2 regions of the Glutamicibacter sp. GQ173 genome follow, and region 1 is predicted to be linked to the other one. Evidence: riboswitches for the same ligand, from Rfam matches in the RefSeq annotation. Region 1 holds a riboswitch; the other holds the start of a gene.
The links. A riboswitch is a leader RNA that binds a small molecule or an ion and turns the genes downstream of it on or off. The one in region 1 is predicted to bind glycine.
Positions count from the first base shown of each region.

Region 2: it holds a riboswitch for glycine, as region 1 does, so the genes downstream of both, gcvP (aminomethyl-transferring glycine dehydrogenase) here and cycA (D-serine/D-alanine/glycine transporter) in region 1, are expected to answer to the same signal.

Region 1 is NZ_JCAXDT010000008.1:176,992-184,073, forward strand. Features, by position in the region: gene AC6CHO_RS13850 (4a-hydroxytetrahydrobiopterin dehydratase) at 1-14, opposite strand, end outside; gene cycA (D-serine/D-alanine/glycine transporter) at 187-1,692, opposite strand; glycine riboswitch at 1,869-1,976, opposite strand; glycine riboswitch at 1,978-2,076, opposite strand; gene AC6CHO_RS13860 (heavy metal translocating P-type ATPase) at 2,556-4,859, opposite strand; gene AC6CHO_RS13865 (heavy-metal-associated domain-containing protein) at 4,916-5,236, opposite strand; gene AC6CHO_RS13870 (metal-sensitive transcriptional regulator) at 5,294-5,623, opposite strand; gene AC6CHO_RS13875 (lipid II:glycine glycyltransferase FemX) at 5,720-6,862, shown strand; gene AC6CHO_RS13880 (carboxylate--amine ligase) at 6,876-7,082, shown strand, end outside.
Region 2 is NZ_JCAXDT010000001.1:772,757-779,838, reverse strand. Features, by position in the region: gene AC6CHO_RS03685 (SGNH/GDSL hydrolase family protein) at 1-757, shown strand, start outside; glycine riboswitch at 859-956, shown strand; gene gcvP (aminomethyl-transferring glycine dehydrogenase) at 1,122-3,968, shown strand; gene gcvT (glycine cleavage system aminomethyltransferase GcvT) at 3,981-5,108, shown strand; gene gcvH (glycine cleavage system protein GcvH) at 5,169-5,549, shown strand; gene glyA (serine hydroxymethyltransferase) at 5,549-6,871, shown strand; gene AC6CHO_RS03660 (L-serine ammonia-lyase) at 7,058-7,082, shown strand, end outside.

The sequences.
Region 1 (7,082 bases):
CGAATATTAGTCATGAGAGCATCTCCTTGTGAGGCGGAGTTTTATCCCATGGTGCAGGCCAGAGGCCGCCAGTATCATCTTCGCAGTAATTGCAGTGAAGGTACAGGGCGCACAGTGAATGCGCAGGCAGACCCGCACCTTGGCCAAGGTGCGGGTCAGCAGCCAGCGATGCTGGACCATTTCAGACTACTGGCGTGCCTTGTTCCCTGCAGACTCAACGACAGATGACGTTTCCCCGTGGCCGAAGGCCTGGCTGTCGCGGTAGGCCGCTGCTTCATAGCGTTCGTGTGCCACCTTACCCCTGTGGGCCAGACGCAATGCTTCGTGCTGCGGGCTGCGGCGAACAACAAGGTAGCCCAAGCCCAGAACCAGGAACCAAACTGGCGTGACCAGCAGGGCGGCAAAGGTATCCGGCTGAGTGGTCAGCGCCCAGAGGATGAATCCGAAGAAGACCAGCACCGCATACGGCATGACCCGTCCGCCGGGAACCTTGAAGCTGGAAGCGTCGTGCAGGTGAGGGCGGCGGGCGCGGAAAACCAAGTAGCTGAGCAGGATGATGGTCCAGACGAACATGAAGCACAAGGCCGACACCGTGGTGACCAGGGTGAAGGCGCCCATGACCGAATCACCGCTGTAGAGCAGGACGACACCGGCCAGCAGGAACATGCAGGAGAACATCAGTGCGTTCTTGGGAACCTTGCGGCGTGAAAGCTTCGCAAAGCCGGCCGGAGCATCGGCTTCCAAGGCCAGCCCGCGCAGCATGCGGGAAGTGGAGTAAATGCCGGAATTAGCGCTGGAGGTTGCACTGGTGAGCACCACGAAGTTGATGATGCCGGCAGCCCCAGCCAGCCCGGCCAGGGCGAACATCCCAACGAAGGGAGAGTTCTCGGAGGAGAACAGCTTCCAAGGCTGGACGGTCATCAAGATGATCAAGGCGCCCACATAGAAGAACAGGATGCGGACCGGGATGGAGTTGATGGCCTTCGGAAGGGTCTTTTCGGGATCCTTGGTTTCGGCGGCAGTTGTGCCCACCAATTCGATGCCCACGAACGCAAATACCGCGATTTGGAATCCGGCTACGAAACCCATGAACCCGGTGGGGAACATTCCGCCGTTGGCCCACAGGTTCGCGATTGATGCGGTGGCACCGTTGTGCTGGAAGCCGGTGATGATCATGACCAGGCCAACGACGATGAGCGCGCCGATGGCGACGATCTTGATCAGCGCGAACCAGAATTCGGTTTCGCCGAAGGCTTTTACTGTGGCCAAATTCAGCACCAGCAGCAGCGCGATGCAGGCCAAGGCAGGAATCCACAGCGGGAGGTCGCCCCACCAGAAAGCAACATAATGGGCGATGGCGACGACGTCCGCAATGCCGGTGACCACCCAGCAGAACCAGTAGGTCCAGCCGGTGAAGAAAGCTGCCCAGGGACCCAGCAGGTCGCCTGCAAAATCGGCAAAAGTCTTGTAGTCCAGGTTGCTCAGCAGCAGCTCGCCCATCGCACGCATGACGAAGAAGAGCATGAAGCCGATGATCATGTAGACAAAGATGACCGACGGGCCGGCGACGGAGATGGTTTTGCCGGAGCCCATGAACAGGCCGGTGCCTATGGCGCCGCCAATGGCGATGAGCTGGATATGCCGGTTGGATAGTCCGCGTTCAAGTGTGGGATCAGAACTGGTGGTACTCATGCTGGTTGCCTTCCAGGAGTGTGGCGTGACACCTAGCAACTTACTTTGCTGGGAACGCCAGACTCGCCCGGCTCCGGGAAGGCAACGTCAGCCCGCTGCGCTGAGAGCAGCTGCTGCCTATGCCGCTGGAGAGAGCCGTCGAATCGGAGGCGCCGAAAGCGTCAGTGTTCGTGGTCCCTCCCCAATCTGTATTTGAACCTGAGAGTTTTCACTTCAACCCGACTACTGGGCGAAGCTTGCTCCTTCGGTGAGCACAGTTCATTCTGTGCTGCTTTCCAGAGTTGCCTTCTCGTGGCGGTACGGGTGCCTGAGAGTTTCCCGGGGAGGAAATTGCTCCTACGGCGCCCGCCCTTGGTGAGGACGAGTCTCTCCCGCCACGCATCAGCGGCATATGTGGTGATTGCCATCACAGTATGCGCAGAACTGTGAATGTGATGCAAGTCGCACGACTGAAAGTTTTATTGTTGCCTCGTGGGCCGTCCCGCAGGAATGGCCGCGAGCCGGCTTGGCGGATATCGCGGGAATTCGGGCCCTTGTCGGAGGCAAGGGGAGGTGTTGCAGGCGGTCTGCCCGAAACTGTTCCCGCACCTGACTTGAACTCTTGTCCCAACCAGCAGGGTGGCCGCCTTCATCAAGAGCGATGAATGGCAAGTATGCACTGGGATGCCAGCGCTCGATTACTTCAGGACTCGAAGTGATCTGGCGCAAATCATGGCGATGCATGGAGGGAATCTGCAGGCTATGGCTTATGGCGAAGACGGAGTCGCAACCCTGGACGAGGTCATGAGCTTGAGTGAAAGCGGATGCTTCGCGACTTTCAAGCAAGTCATGACCTGCGTCGGGGAAGCGCTGCAGGCCGGGCGCTATTTGCCGAAGCGGCGCAGGCGCAGCGAGTTGAGCACCACCAGCACCGAGCTGGCCGCCATGGCACCGCCGGCGATCATCGGGTTCAGCAGCCCAAGGGCTGCGATCGGGATGCCCGCAGTGTTGTAGGCGAAGGCCCAGAACAGGTTCATCTTGATGGTTGACAGCGTCTTGTCCGACAGGTCGATGGCTGCGGTGACCTGGTGCAGGTCGTTGCCCATCAGGGTGATGTCGGCCGCCTCAATAGCCACATCGGTGCCCGAGCCCATGGCGATGCCGAGGTCCGCCTGGGCCAGGGCGGGAGCGTCGTTGACGCCGTCGCCGACCATTGCCACCACGCGTCCTTGCTCCTGCAGCGAGGCAATGGCCTTGGCCTTGTCCGCTGGGAAGACCCCGGCGAACACGTCTGCGGACTTGATTCCCACTCCGGCGGCGACCTTGGCCGCCACCGACTGGTTATCGCCGGTCAGCAGCACCACGCGCAGTCCACGCTGCTGCAGTTCGCTGATCGCTGCGGCGCTCGAATCCTTGACCTTGTCAGCCACGGAGATTACGGCCTGGAACTCGCCGTCCACCGAGACCAGGATCGCCGTGGCGCCCTGGGACTCTGCGTCGGCGAGCATGGTGCGGGCCTGCTGGTCGAGATCGGTGCCCTGGGTGGCGAGCCAGCTGGCGCGTCCGACCACCACCTTGCGGCCCTCGATCACGCCGAGGACTCCGCCGCCGGGATCCGACTCGAAGCCGGTGACCTGGGCCAGCTCGCCCTGGGCCGCTGCGGCCTTGGCGATGGCCTGGGCGATCGGGTGCTCGGAGTGGTGTTCCACGGAGCCCGCCAGCTTCAGCACCTGCGCCGGGTCGACGCCGTCGAGTGCTGCGGTGCCCAGGTGGGTCATCACGCCGGTGGTTACGGTGCCGGTCTTGTCCAGCACGATGGTGTCCAGCTTGCGGGTATCCTCCAGCACCTGCGGACCGCGGATCAGGATGCCCAGCTGGGCGCCGCGTCCGGTGCCCACCAGCAGGCCGATCGGGGTAGCCAGGCCGAGGGCGCAAGGGCAGGCGATGACCAGCACGGCGACCGCGGCGGTGAAGGCGGCGTAGATGTCACCGGTGACCAGCCACCAGGCCAGGAAGGTGAGAACCGCGATGCCCAGAACAATCGGGACGAAGACCGCCGAGATCCTGTCAGCCAGGCGGGCGATCGGCGCCTTGCCGGACTGCGCCTCGGAGACCAGCCTGCCCATCTGGGCCAGGGTGGTGTCGGAGCCGACGCGGGTGGCGCGGATGAGCAGCCGGCCTGAGGTGTTCAGCGTGGCACCGGTAACTTCGTCGCCTTCTGCGGCCTTTTGCGGGACGGATTCACCGGTGATCAGCGAGGTGTCGATGGCACTGGAACCGTCGACTACGACACCGTCGGTGGCGATTTTCTCGCCCGGGCGCACCACAAACTGCTCGCCGACCTGCAATTGAGTGGCCGGAATCTTTACTTCTTGACCATCACGCAGAACGACCGCGTCTTTCGCGCCCAAGCTCAACAGGGACTTCAAGGCATCAGAGGCGGAAGACTTGGCGCGATGTTCCAGGTAGCGCCCTAGCAGCAGCAGCGTGGCCACGACGCCTGCTGTTTCGAAGTACAGTGCGTGCTCGCTCATCGCCATGCCGATGTGCGCCGTCATCTGCGGGTCGAGGATCAGCTGGATGGCGGAGAACAGGTAGGCGGCCAGCACGCCGAGTGACACCAGGGTGTCCATGGTGGAAGCGAAATGCCGGGCGTTGATTGCCGCGGCCTTATGGAAAGGCCACGCGCCATAGAAGACCACCGGAGTGGCCAGGGCAAAGGCCACCCATCCCCACTGCGGGAACTGCGCCGCCGGCACCATGGAGATGATGAACAGCGGGAGGGTGAAGATCGCTGAGATGACCAGGCGGCGTAGCAGGTGGCTGGGGACCAGGTGGTCGTGGCCTTCGTGCGAGCCGTGCTCATCAGCGTGCGGCATGGATTTTTGTTGATCTTCGTGGCCGCCGTGATGTTCATGGCTTGTGTGCGCCGCCGGGTGGACCGGGGCTTTCACCTTGGCCGAGTAGCCAGCGGCCTGGACTGTCTGGACCAGCTGTTCGTTGGTGACATCTTGCGGAACTTGGACCTTGGCGGTCTCCAGGGGGAGGTTGACCGAGGCGGTCACCCCGGGCAGCTTGCCGAGTTTGCGTTCCACCCGGTTCACGCATGAGGCGCAGGTCATGCCCTGGATATCGAGGTCTACGGTGCGTACTTCGGGCAGCGCGTGCTCTGGCGCATGGGAAGACATTGTGTACCTTGCACTTTCCTGCCACTTCAAGGTGGCTTGGTGCCTGGCTTGTAGGGCTAGGCGTTGATTGCTTCGACGGTGTAGCCGGCGTCGTCGATCGCTTCGCGGAGGCTCGCTTCGTTGAGCTTGCCGGTAGCGGTGACGGTGGCGGTGGAGATGCCATTGGCGTTGAGGAGGACATCGACGTCCTGGACGCCGTCCAGCTCCTTGAGTTCTTCGGTGACCGAAGCAACGCAGTGGCCGCAGGTCATTCCGGAGATCTTGATTTCGGTCTGGGTAGCCAAAGGAGTGGCCTGCTCACGCGTGGTGATCTGCAGGCCCTGGGAGCTGTCGGAGGTGTTCTCTGAGGAGCATCCGCAATTGCAGTTGTGGCTCATGATCTTGCTCTCTTTCGATGAATTCTGTGTGAATCGGAAATAGGTGCGTGAGGGCAACTAGCGCACCAGGCGGGAAATCGCGGCCGTGGCCTCGGCGATCTTTTCCTGCACGATGCTGGGGTCGCCGCTCTGGATCGAGGACTTCGCGGCATCAACAACGCAATGGCCGATGTGGTCATCGATGAGTTGGACGCTGACCTTGTGCAATGCCGCGTTGATGGCGGAAATCTGGGTCAGGATGTCAATGCAGTATTTGTCTTCATCGACCATCTTGGCGACCCCGCGAACTTGGCCTTCGATGCGCTTCAGGCGGCGTTCCAGCGCGGACTTATCCGCGTGATAACCGTGATGCTGCGTCTGGGCATCCGGGTTCTGGTTGGTTTCCATACTTCGATAATACCCCTATGGGGTATAAAGTCAAGTACCCCCTAGGGGTATTCGGCCTCCCCACTTAAGCAGAAGAAGCACGATAGGATTTCACCCGTGAGCCACAACGACCTGCACGTGCGTCCGATTTCCAGCGCCGAACACTCAGCCTTCCTTGAAACTGCCCACGACGTCAGCTTCCTGCAGCGTCCCGAGTGGGCCCGGGTCAAGGGTGGATGGCGAGGCGAATCCCTCGGCTTCTTCGACCAGGACGAACTGGTAGGCGCCGCATTGGTGCTGCACCGGGCTGCCCCCGTAATCAACAAGACCCTGGCCTATGTTCCCGACGGTCCGGTCATCGATTTCCAGGCCCACAGGGCGGAAAACGTCATCCGCCCGCTGGCCGCCTACCTCAAAAACCGTGGCTCCTTCCAGCTGAAGATGGGACCAGGCCGGGAAGTGCGCACCTGGGCCGCGGCCGCCGTGCGCAAGAACCTGGGCAAAGAAGGCTTCACCCAGCTGGCCGACCTGGAACTGAAGAGCAGCTCAGCCCAAGCACTGGCGCTGAATGACGCCCTATTGGACCTCGGGTTCACCAAAGAAGACGTCGGACTGGACTTCGGCGCAGGCCAGCCGGAATATGTGGCCCGTGTTGCCCTGCAGGATGAAGAAGGCAAGCAGCTGGACGTGGAACAGGTCATGGCCAGCTACTCGGCCACCACGCGCAACGAAACCCGCAAGGCTCTGAAGAGCACCTTGGAAATCGAGGTGGGCGACACCTCGGACATGGCCCGCTTCCATGCCCTGTACAACCACACCGCGGACCGCCAAGAATTCACCGGCCGCCCACTGGGCTACTTCGAAACCATGCACCGTGTGCTCAATGAAGCTGTGCCAGGATCCTGCACCCTGTACATCGCCAGCAACGAAGGAGTGGACCTCGCAGCGTCCATCGTGATCCGCTCATCCAACCTTGCCTGGTACCTCTACGGAGCCTCGTCCTCGGAACAGCGCAAGATCTTCGCGCCGAAGGCCATCATGAACCGCATGGTGGAAGATTCCATCGCCGCGGGCTGCCGCTACCTGGACCAGGGCGGCGTGAGCGCCACCTTGGACAAGGAGCACCACCTCTCGGGTCTGACCAAGTTCAAGACCAATACCGGTTGCGACATCGTGCAGACCAACGGCGAATGGGACCTTGCGCTGAACAAGCCATTGGCGTGGGCCTTCGAAAAGTACATGAACTGGCGCAAGAAGTAGGGAAATCAGCACCGTGGCAATTGACCCAACCCAGCCGTTTGTCCCCGTCATCCTCGGTGGCGACATCGGCACCTACACCCTGGCCCGCGAGTTCTACGAGGCCTATGGCGTTCGCTCCGTCGTGCTTCCAGCTGCAGGCAACGGAGTCATCGAGCATTCGGTGGCCGTTGAATTGCGCCCCATCGGTTCGATGGCAGATGAGTCGCGAGTGGTCGCGGCG
Region 2 (7,082 bases), on a different contig from region 1:
TACCGAAGGCGTTGGCGATGCCGACGCAGCACGTCCAAACCAGGTGCGCGGATGGGCCGACCGGGTTGCTGAAGTGCTCAGCGCGCAGGGGGATTGGGAATATGCCAATCTTGCGGTGCGCGGCAAGAAAATTGGCCAGGTGATCAACCAGCAGCTTGACCAGGGGCTGTCCATGGCTCCGGACCTGGTGAGCATCTACGCCGGCGGAAACGATATCCTTCGCCCCACCGCGGATTTGGACGCGCTGATGCGCGGCTATGACGGAATGATCCGCCGCTTTTCCGATGCTGGTTGCACCGTGATGCTCTTTACCGGTTTTGATACCGTCGAGTCCCCGCTGTTTTCCAGGACTCGCCCGCGCACGGCCATCTATAACGAGAAGGTCCGCGAGATCGCCGACAAGCACGGCGCGATCATCGCCGACTACTGGCGCTGGCGGGAATTCTCGGACCTGCGGTACTGGGCCGCAGACCGCCTGCATATGAATGAACTTGGCCATGCGCTGATGGCCTCCAAGGTGCTCAACGTCCTGGGCGAAGAGCAGGTGGCCGAGGGCAACTGGGCCGAACTGATCCAGGCTCCAGTGCTGCCCGAGCTGGCCGTGAACTCGCGCGGCGAGAAGCTCAAGGAAGAATTGGGCTGGGCCACCGAGCATTTGGTGCCGTGGCTCAAGCGCCGCCTGACCGGAACGTCCTCTGGAGACTCCTTGTCAGCCAAGTATCCCGAGTACGTTCGGCTAGCCGTCCCGGCGAGCTAGAAGTTTTGTGTCAGTTTTTCTGCCGAGGCGTCTTTGATGTTCCGCGCGAGGCAGGTAACATGGTTGTGTGCTGCGGGTCTCCGACCGGCAGCGTGCGCCATAGACGGATGGCGGGAGAGCCCCGTTCACACCATGGACGGGCGCCGTAGGAGCAATTCCTCCCCAGGAAACTCTCAGGCCCCCGTACCGCCATCACGAGGCAACTCTGGAAAGTAGCCGGCCAGTACCGGTTCACCGAAGGTGCAAGCGCCCGGCTTAGTTGGCCGGACGCGTAAAACTCTCAGGTAGTGCAACAGGGATGGGGAGGCAAAGCGTCCTTCCTTTGGCATGCGCCAAGACAGATCCCCGTGGAGACTCCAGCACCATGACCATCACGCAGATTTCGGCTTCTACGAATAGCGAATTCGTTGCTCGCCATATCGGCCCGCGTCCTTCCGACGTAGACACCATGCTTCAGACTCTGGGCTACAACAGCCTCGAAGACCTGATCGACACCGCCGTTCCGGCAGACATCCGCCAAGACGCCATGCTGGATATCCCAGCCGCCCTGAGCGAAACCCAAGCACTGGCCCACCTGCGTGACCTGGCCTCCAAGAACGTCATGAAGACCCAGATGATCGGCCAGGGCTTCTACGACACCATCACCCCCGCGGTGATCCGCCGCAACATCGTGGAAAACCCGGCCTGGTACACCGCTTACACCCCGTACCAGCCAGAAATCTCCCAGGGCCGCCTCGAAGCCCTGCTGAACTTCCAGACCATGGTCATGGACCTGACCGGACTGCCGATCGCCAATGCTTCGCTGCTGGACGAATCCTCCGCCGCCGCCGAAGCGGTGCTGATGATGCGCCGTGCCAACAAGAAGAAGGCCAAGGGCAAGACCGTCCTGGACTCCAACATCTTCCCGCAGACCATCAAGGTCGTGCAGGGCCGCGCCGACGCGCTGGGCTTCGAAGTCGAGGTCGCTGACCTCTCCGCAGGCCTGCCAGAAGGCGACATTTCCGGCATCGTGCTGCAGCAGCCAGGCAGCAACGGCTCGATCTCCGAGCACGCCGGCATCATCGCCGCCGCCAAGGAAGCCGGCGCCATGGTCACCGTGATCGCCGACCTGCTGGCACTGACCATGATCACCCCTCCGGGCGAGCAGGGCGCCGATATCGCCGTGGGCAACACCCAGCGCTTTGGCGTGCCGCTGTTCTTCGGCGGACCGCACGCAGCCTACATGGCAGTGGCTGATGGCCTGACCCGTTCCATGCCAGGACGCCTGGTCGGCGTTTCGGTGGATGACGCAGGAGTTCCTGCCTACCGCCTGGCGCTGCAGACCCGCGAGCAGCACATCCGCCGCGAGAAGGCCACCTCCAACATCTGCACCGCACAGGCATTGCTGGCCATCTGCGCCTCCATGTACGCGGTGTACCACGGCCCAGCAGGCCTGAAGCAGATTGCATCGCGCGCCAACAACCACGCCCGCGTGATCGCCAGCTCGCTGGTTGCCGGCGGATTCACCTTGGCCTCGCAAACCTTCTTCGACACCGTCGTGGTGAACGTCGAGAACGCCGAGGAAACCATCGCCAAGGCCATCGAAGCGGGCATCAACCTGCGCAAGGTCAGCGACACCCAGGTCGGCGTCTCCACCGACGAGACCACCACCTCGGACATTGTGAAGTCCCTGCTGGAGGTCTTTGGCGTGCAGCTCTCGGCTCCTGAAGGATTCGAGATCCCTGCCAGCCAGGTGCGCACCAGCGACTTCATGACCCACCCGATCTTCAACACGATCTCCTCCGAGACCCAGATGATGCGCTACCTGCGCCGCCTCTCGGACCGCGACCTGGCGCTGGACCGCACCATGATCCCGCTGGGCTCATGCACCATGAAGCTGAACTCCGCTGCCGAGATGGAATCCATCACCTGGCCAGAGTTCGCTTCCATCCACCCCTACGCACCAGCAGAGCAGACCGAGGGGTGGCGCGAACTGATCACCGACCTGGAAGGCCGCCTGACCGCGATCACCGGCTACGCTGGCGTCTCCATCCAACCAAACGCCGGCTCGCAGGGCGAATACGCAGGCCTGCTGGCCATCTCGGATTACCACGCATCGCGTGGCGAGGGCCAGCGCAATGTCTGCCTGATCCCGGCTTCCGCCCACGGCACCAACGCCGCCTCGGCAGTGCTGGCCGGCATGAAGGTCGTGGTCGTGAAGACCGCAGCCGACGGAACCATCGACGCCAATGACCTGGATGCCAAGATCGAGGCCAACAAGGACGTCCTCTCGGCCATCATGATCACCTACCCGTCCACCCACGGGGTCTACGACGCCGACGTGCGCGAGGTCTGCGACAAGATCCACGCTGCTGGCGGACAGGTGTACATCGACGGCGCCAACATGAACGCCATGGTGGGCCTGGCCCAGCCGGGCAAGTTCGGCGGAGACGTCAGCCACCTGAACCTGCACAAGACCTTCTGCATCCCGCACGGCGGCGGCGGCCCGGGCGTCGGCCCGATCGGCGTGGGCGAGCACCTGCTGCCATTCCTTCCCGGAGATGCCTCGGGCACCTACACCGAGCGCGACGGCGTGCCGGTAGTTGCTACCGCCTTCGGCTCGGCCGGCGTCCTGCCGATCTCCTGGGCCTACATCGCGATGATGGGCGGGGACGGCTTGACCGAAGCCACCAAGCACGCCATCTTGAACGCCAACTACATTGCCAAGCGCCTGAACGAGCACTTCCCCGTGCTGTTCACCGGCAACAAGGGCCTGGTTGCCCACGAGTGCATCCTGGACCTGCGCGAGCTGACCGCGAAGACCGGTGTGACCGCAGAAGATGTGGCCAAGCGCCTGATCGACTTCGGCTTCCACGCACCGACCCTGTCCTTCCCGGTCGCCGGCACCCTGATGGTGGAGCCCACCGAATCCGAGGACCTGGGCGAGATCGAGCGCTTCATCGAAGCCATGATCACCATCCGCCAAGAAATGGAAGAGGTGCTCTCCGGGGTCTACACCATCGAGCAGTCCCCGCTGCGCAACGCTCCGCACACGGTCGCCGCTGTGGTCAACAGCGGCTGGGACCGCAAGTACTCGGTAGAGCAGGCCGCCTTCCCGGTAGCCAGCTTGAAATCCGACAAGTACTTCCCGGCCGTCGGACGCATCGACGGCGCCGGTGGCGACCGAAACCTGATCTGCTCCTGCCCGGCTCCTGAAGCCTTCGAAGACTAGGAAGACTTTGAGATGACTGAGACCACCCAAGAACTCAAGCACACCGCCCTGCATGCCCAGCACGCAGAACTCGGCGCCAACTTCACCGACTTCGGCGGCTGGGATATGCCGCTGAAGTACGGTTCGGAACTAGCCGAGCACAAGGCCGTGCGCTCCACTGCTGGCCTGTTCGACCTGTCCCACATGGGCGAGGTATACCTTTCTGGTCCGCAGGCCGGCACCGCGCTGAACACCGCGCTGGCTGGCAACTTCACCATCATGAAGGTGGGCAAAGCGAAGTACTCGCTGATCCTCGATGCTGAAGGAAAGATCATCGATGACCTGATCGTGTACCGCCTGGCAGAAGAAGAATTCCTCGTGGTGCCCAATGCCGGCAACGCCGACGTGGTGGCCGTGGCCCTTCAAGAGCGCGCTGCAGGATTCGACGTGCAGGTGGATAACGCCTCGGCCCGCCAGAGCCTGATCGCAGTCCAGGGACCCAACGCGCAGGCGATTGTCTCCAAACTGGCAGCGGATGCCGAAACCGCCCAGAGCGTCACAGAGCTGAAATATTACGCAGCGGCCAAGCTGGTGCTCGGCGGTATCGACGTGCTCCTGGCGCGCACAGGATACACCGGCGAAGACGGCTTCGAATTAATCATCGACAATGAACAAGCCGCCGAACTGTGGGCCAAGATCATCGCCATTGGCGCGGACCACGAATTGGTTCCGTGCGGCCTGGCCGCTCGCGACTCGCTCCGCCTTGAAGCAGGCATGCCGCTGTACGGCAACGAGCTGAGCCTGGATCGCACCCCATTTGATGCGGGATTTGGCCCAGTGGTCTCCTTCAAGAAGGAAGAAGACTTCGTAGGCCGCAAGGCACTGGAGTCCCTGCGCGAGCAGACCCCGGCACGCAAGCTCGTTGGCCTGAAGGGCCTGGGAAAGCGCGCGGGACGCGGCGGCTACGCCATCGTGAAGGACGGGGCCACTGTTGGTGAAATCACCTCCGGACAGCCTTCTCCGACCCTCGGCTACCCGGTGGCCCTGGGGTATGTGGATGCGGAATTCAGCGAAGTCGGCACCGAGCTGGAAGTAGATCTGCGCGGTAAGACTTTGCCATTTGTCGTCGTCGAACTGCCGTTCTACACGCGAGCCAAGTAACGTTAAACATCAGTAGGGCCAAGCCATACGCCCGCTTATTCCCTTGGGAGAGGAAATACCGTGAGTAAAGTTCTTTCGTCATTGCGCTACTCGGCCGAGCACGAGTGGATCGATGCATCGTCCCCAGCCAAGGTCGGCATCACCCAGATCGCTGCAGACGCCCTGGGCGACGTGGTCTACGTGGACCTGCCGGAGGTTGGCGATTCCGTCAGCGCCGGTGAAACCTGCGGCGAGGTGGAATCCACCAAGTCGGTATCCGATCTGTACTCGCCAGTGACCGGCACGGTAGTTGCCATCAACGACGAGGCTGTAGATAACCCAGCCATCCTGAACGAAGACCCCTACGGTGCCGGCTGGCTGTTCACCGTAGAAGTGACCGAAGAGGGTCCGCTGCTTTCGGCAGCAGACTATGCAAGCACCAATGGTGGAGACGTCCAGTAATGAGCAACCCGACTTTTGAATCCCTAGCACCAGCATCGCTGACCCAGTCGCTGGCTGCCCTTGACCCAGAAGTAGCGCAGCGCATCGACGCTGAACTGGCCCGCCAGCAGCGCGGCCTGGAAATGATCGCCTCGGAGAACCACACCGCCCAGGCCGTCATGCAGGCCCAGGGCTCGGTGCTGACCAACAAGTATGCTGAGGGCTACCCGGGCCGCCGCTACTACGGCGGCTGCGAAGAAGTCGACGTCATCGAGACCCTGGCCATCGAGCGCATCAAGGAACTGTTCGGCGCGAACTTCGCCAACGTCCAGCCGCACTCCGGTGCCCAGGCCAACGCTTCGGTGTACCACGCGCTGGTCCGCCCGGGCGACACCGTGCTGGGATTGAACTTGGCCCACGGCGGGCACCTGACCCATGGCATGAAGCTGAACTTCTCCGGCCGCTTGTTCAACATCGTGCCCTACGGCGTGAACGAAGAGACCAACGTGGTGGACATGGACGAGGTGGAGCGCCTTGCCATCGAGCACCAGCCGAAGATGATCGTGGCTGGCTGGTCGGCGTACCCGCGCCAGCTGGACTTCAAGCGCTTCCGCGAAATCGCTGACAAGGTCGGCGCGTACTTGTTTGTGGACATGGCTCACTTCGCGGGCCTGGTCGCTGCCGGGTTGCACCCGTCTCCTGTGCCTTACGCCCACGTGGTTACCTCGACCACCCACAAGACCCTTGCCGGTCCTCGTGGCGGCATCATCTTGTCCAACGATGCCGAGATCGCCAAGAAGCTGAACTCTGCTGTCTTCCCAGGCCAGCAGGGCGGCCCGCTGGAGCACGTGATTGCTGGCAAGGCAGTGGCCTTCAAGATCGCTGCGTCCGAAGAGTTCAAGGAGCGCCAGCAGCGCACCTTGGCTGGTGCCAAGATCCTTGCTGAGCGCCTGACGCAGGATGATGTGGCGGCCAAGGGGATCAGCGTGCTGACTGGTGGCACCGATGTGCACCTGGTTTTGGTTGATCTGCGTAATTCGGAGTTGGATGGCCAGCAGGCCGAGGATTTGCTGGCACAGGTGGAGATCACGGTGAACCGCAATGCGGTGCCGTTTGATCCTCGTCCGCCGATGGTGACTTCGGGGTTGCGCATCGGTACTCCGGCGCTGGCAACGCGTGGTTTCTCGGAGGCGGCGTTTGCCGAGGTTGCCGAGATCATTGCCCAGGCGTTGATCGCTGGTGCTGATGGCAATACCTCGGTGTTGCCGGAGCTGAAGGACCGGGTTCTGAAGCTGGCCGAAGCTCATCCGCTGTATCCGGATCTGGCCAAGGTTTCCGAGTAGCACCATCTTGTGAGGATGGGGGCCCGGAAGGCGGAACATTCGCTTTTCGGGCCCGCAGTCTTTCATCCGCAGAAGTTCACCCCACGCTGTGCGGAAGTTCCGATGCAAGGATGACCTCTTGCACACCACACCATCTTTCCGGAGTGAGCACTCCGGATTGCCGACGTTCTAAGGATGTGACCCGCCATGGCGGTAAGCGTATTCGATCTTT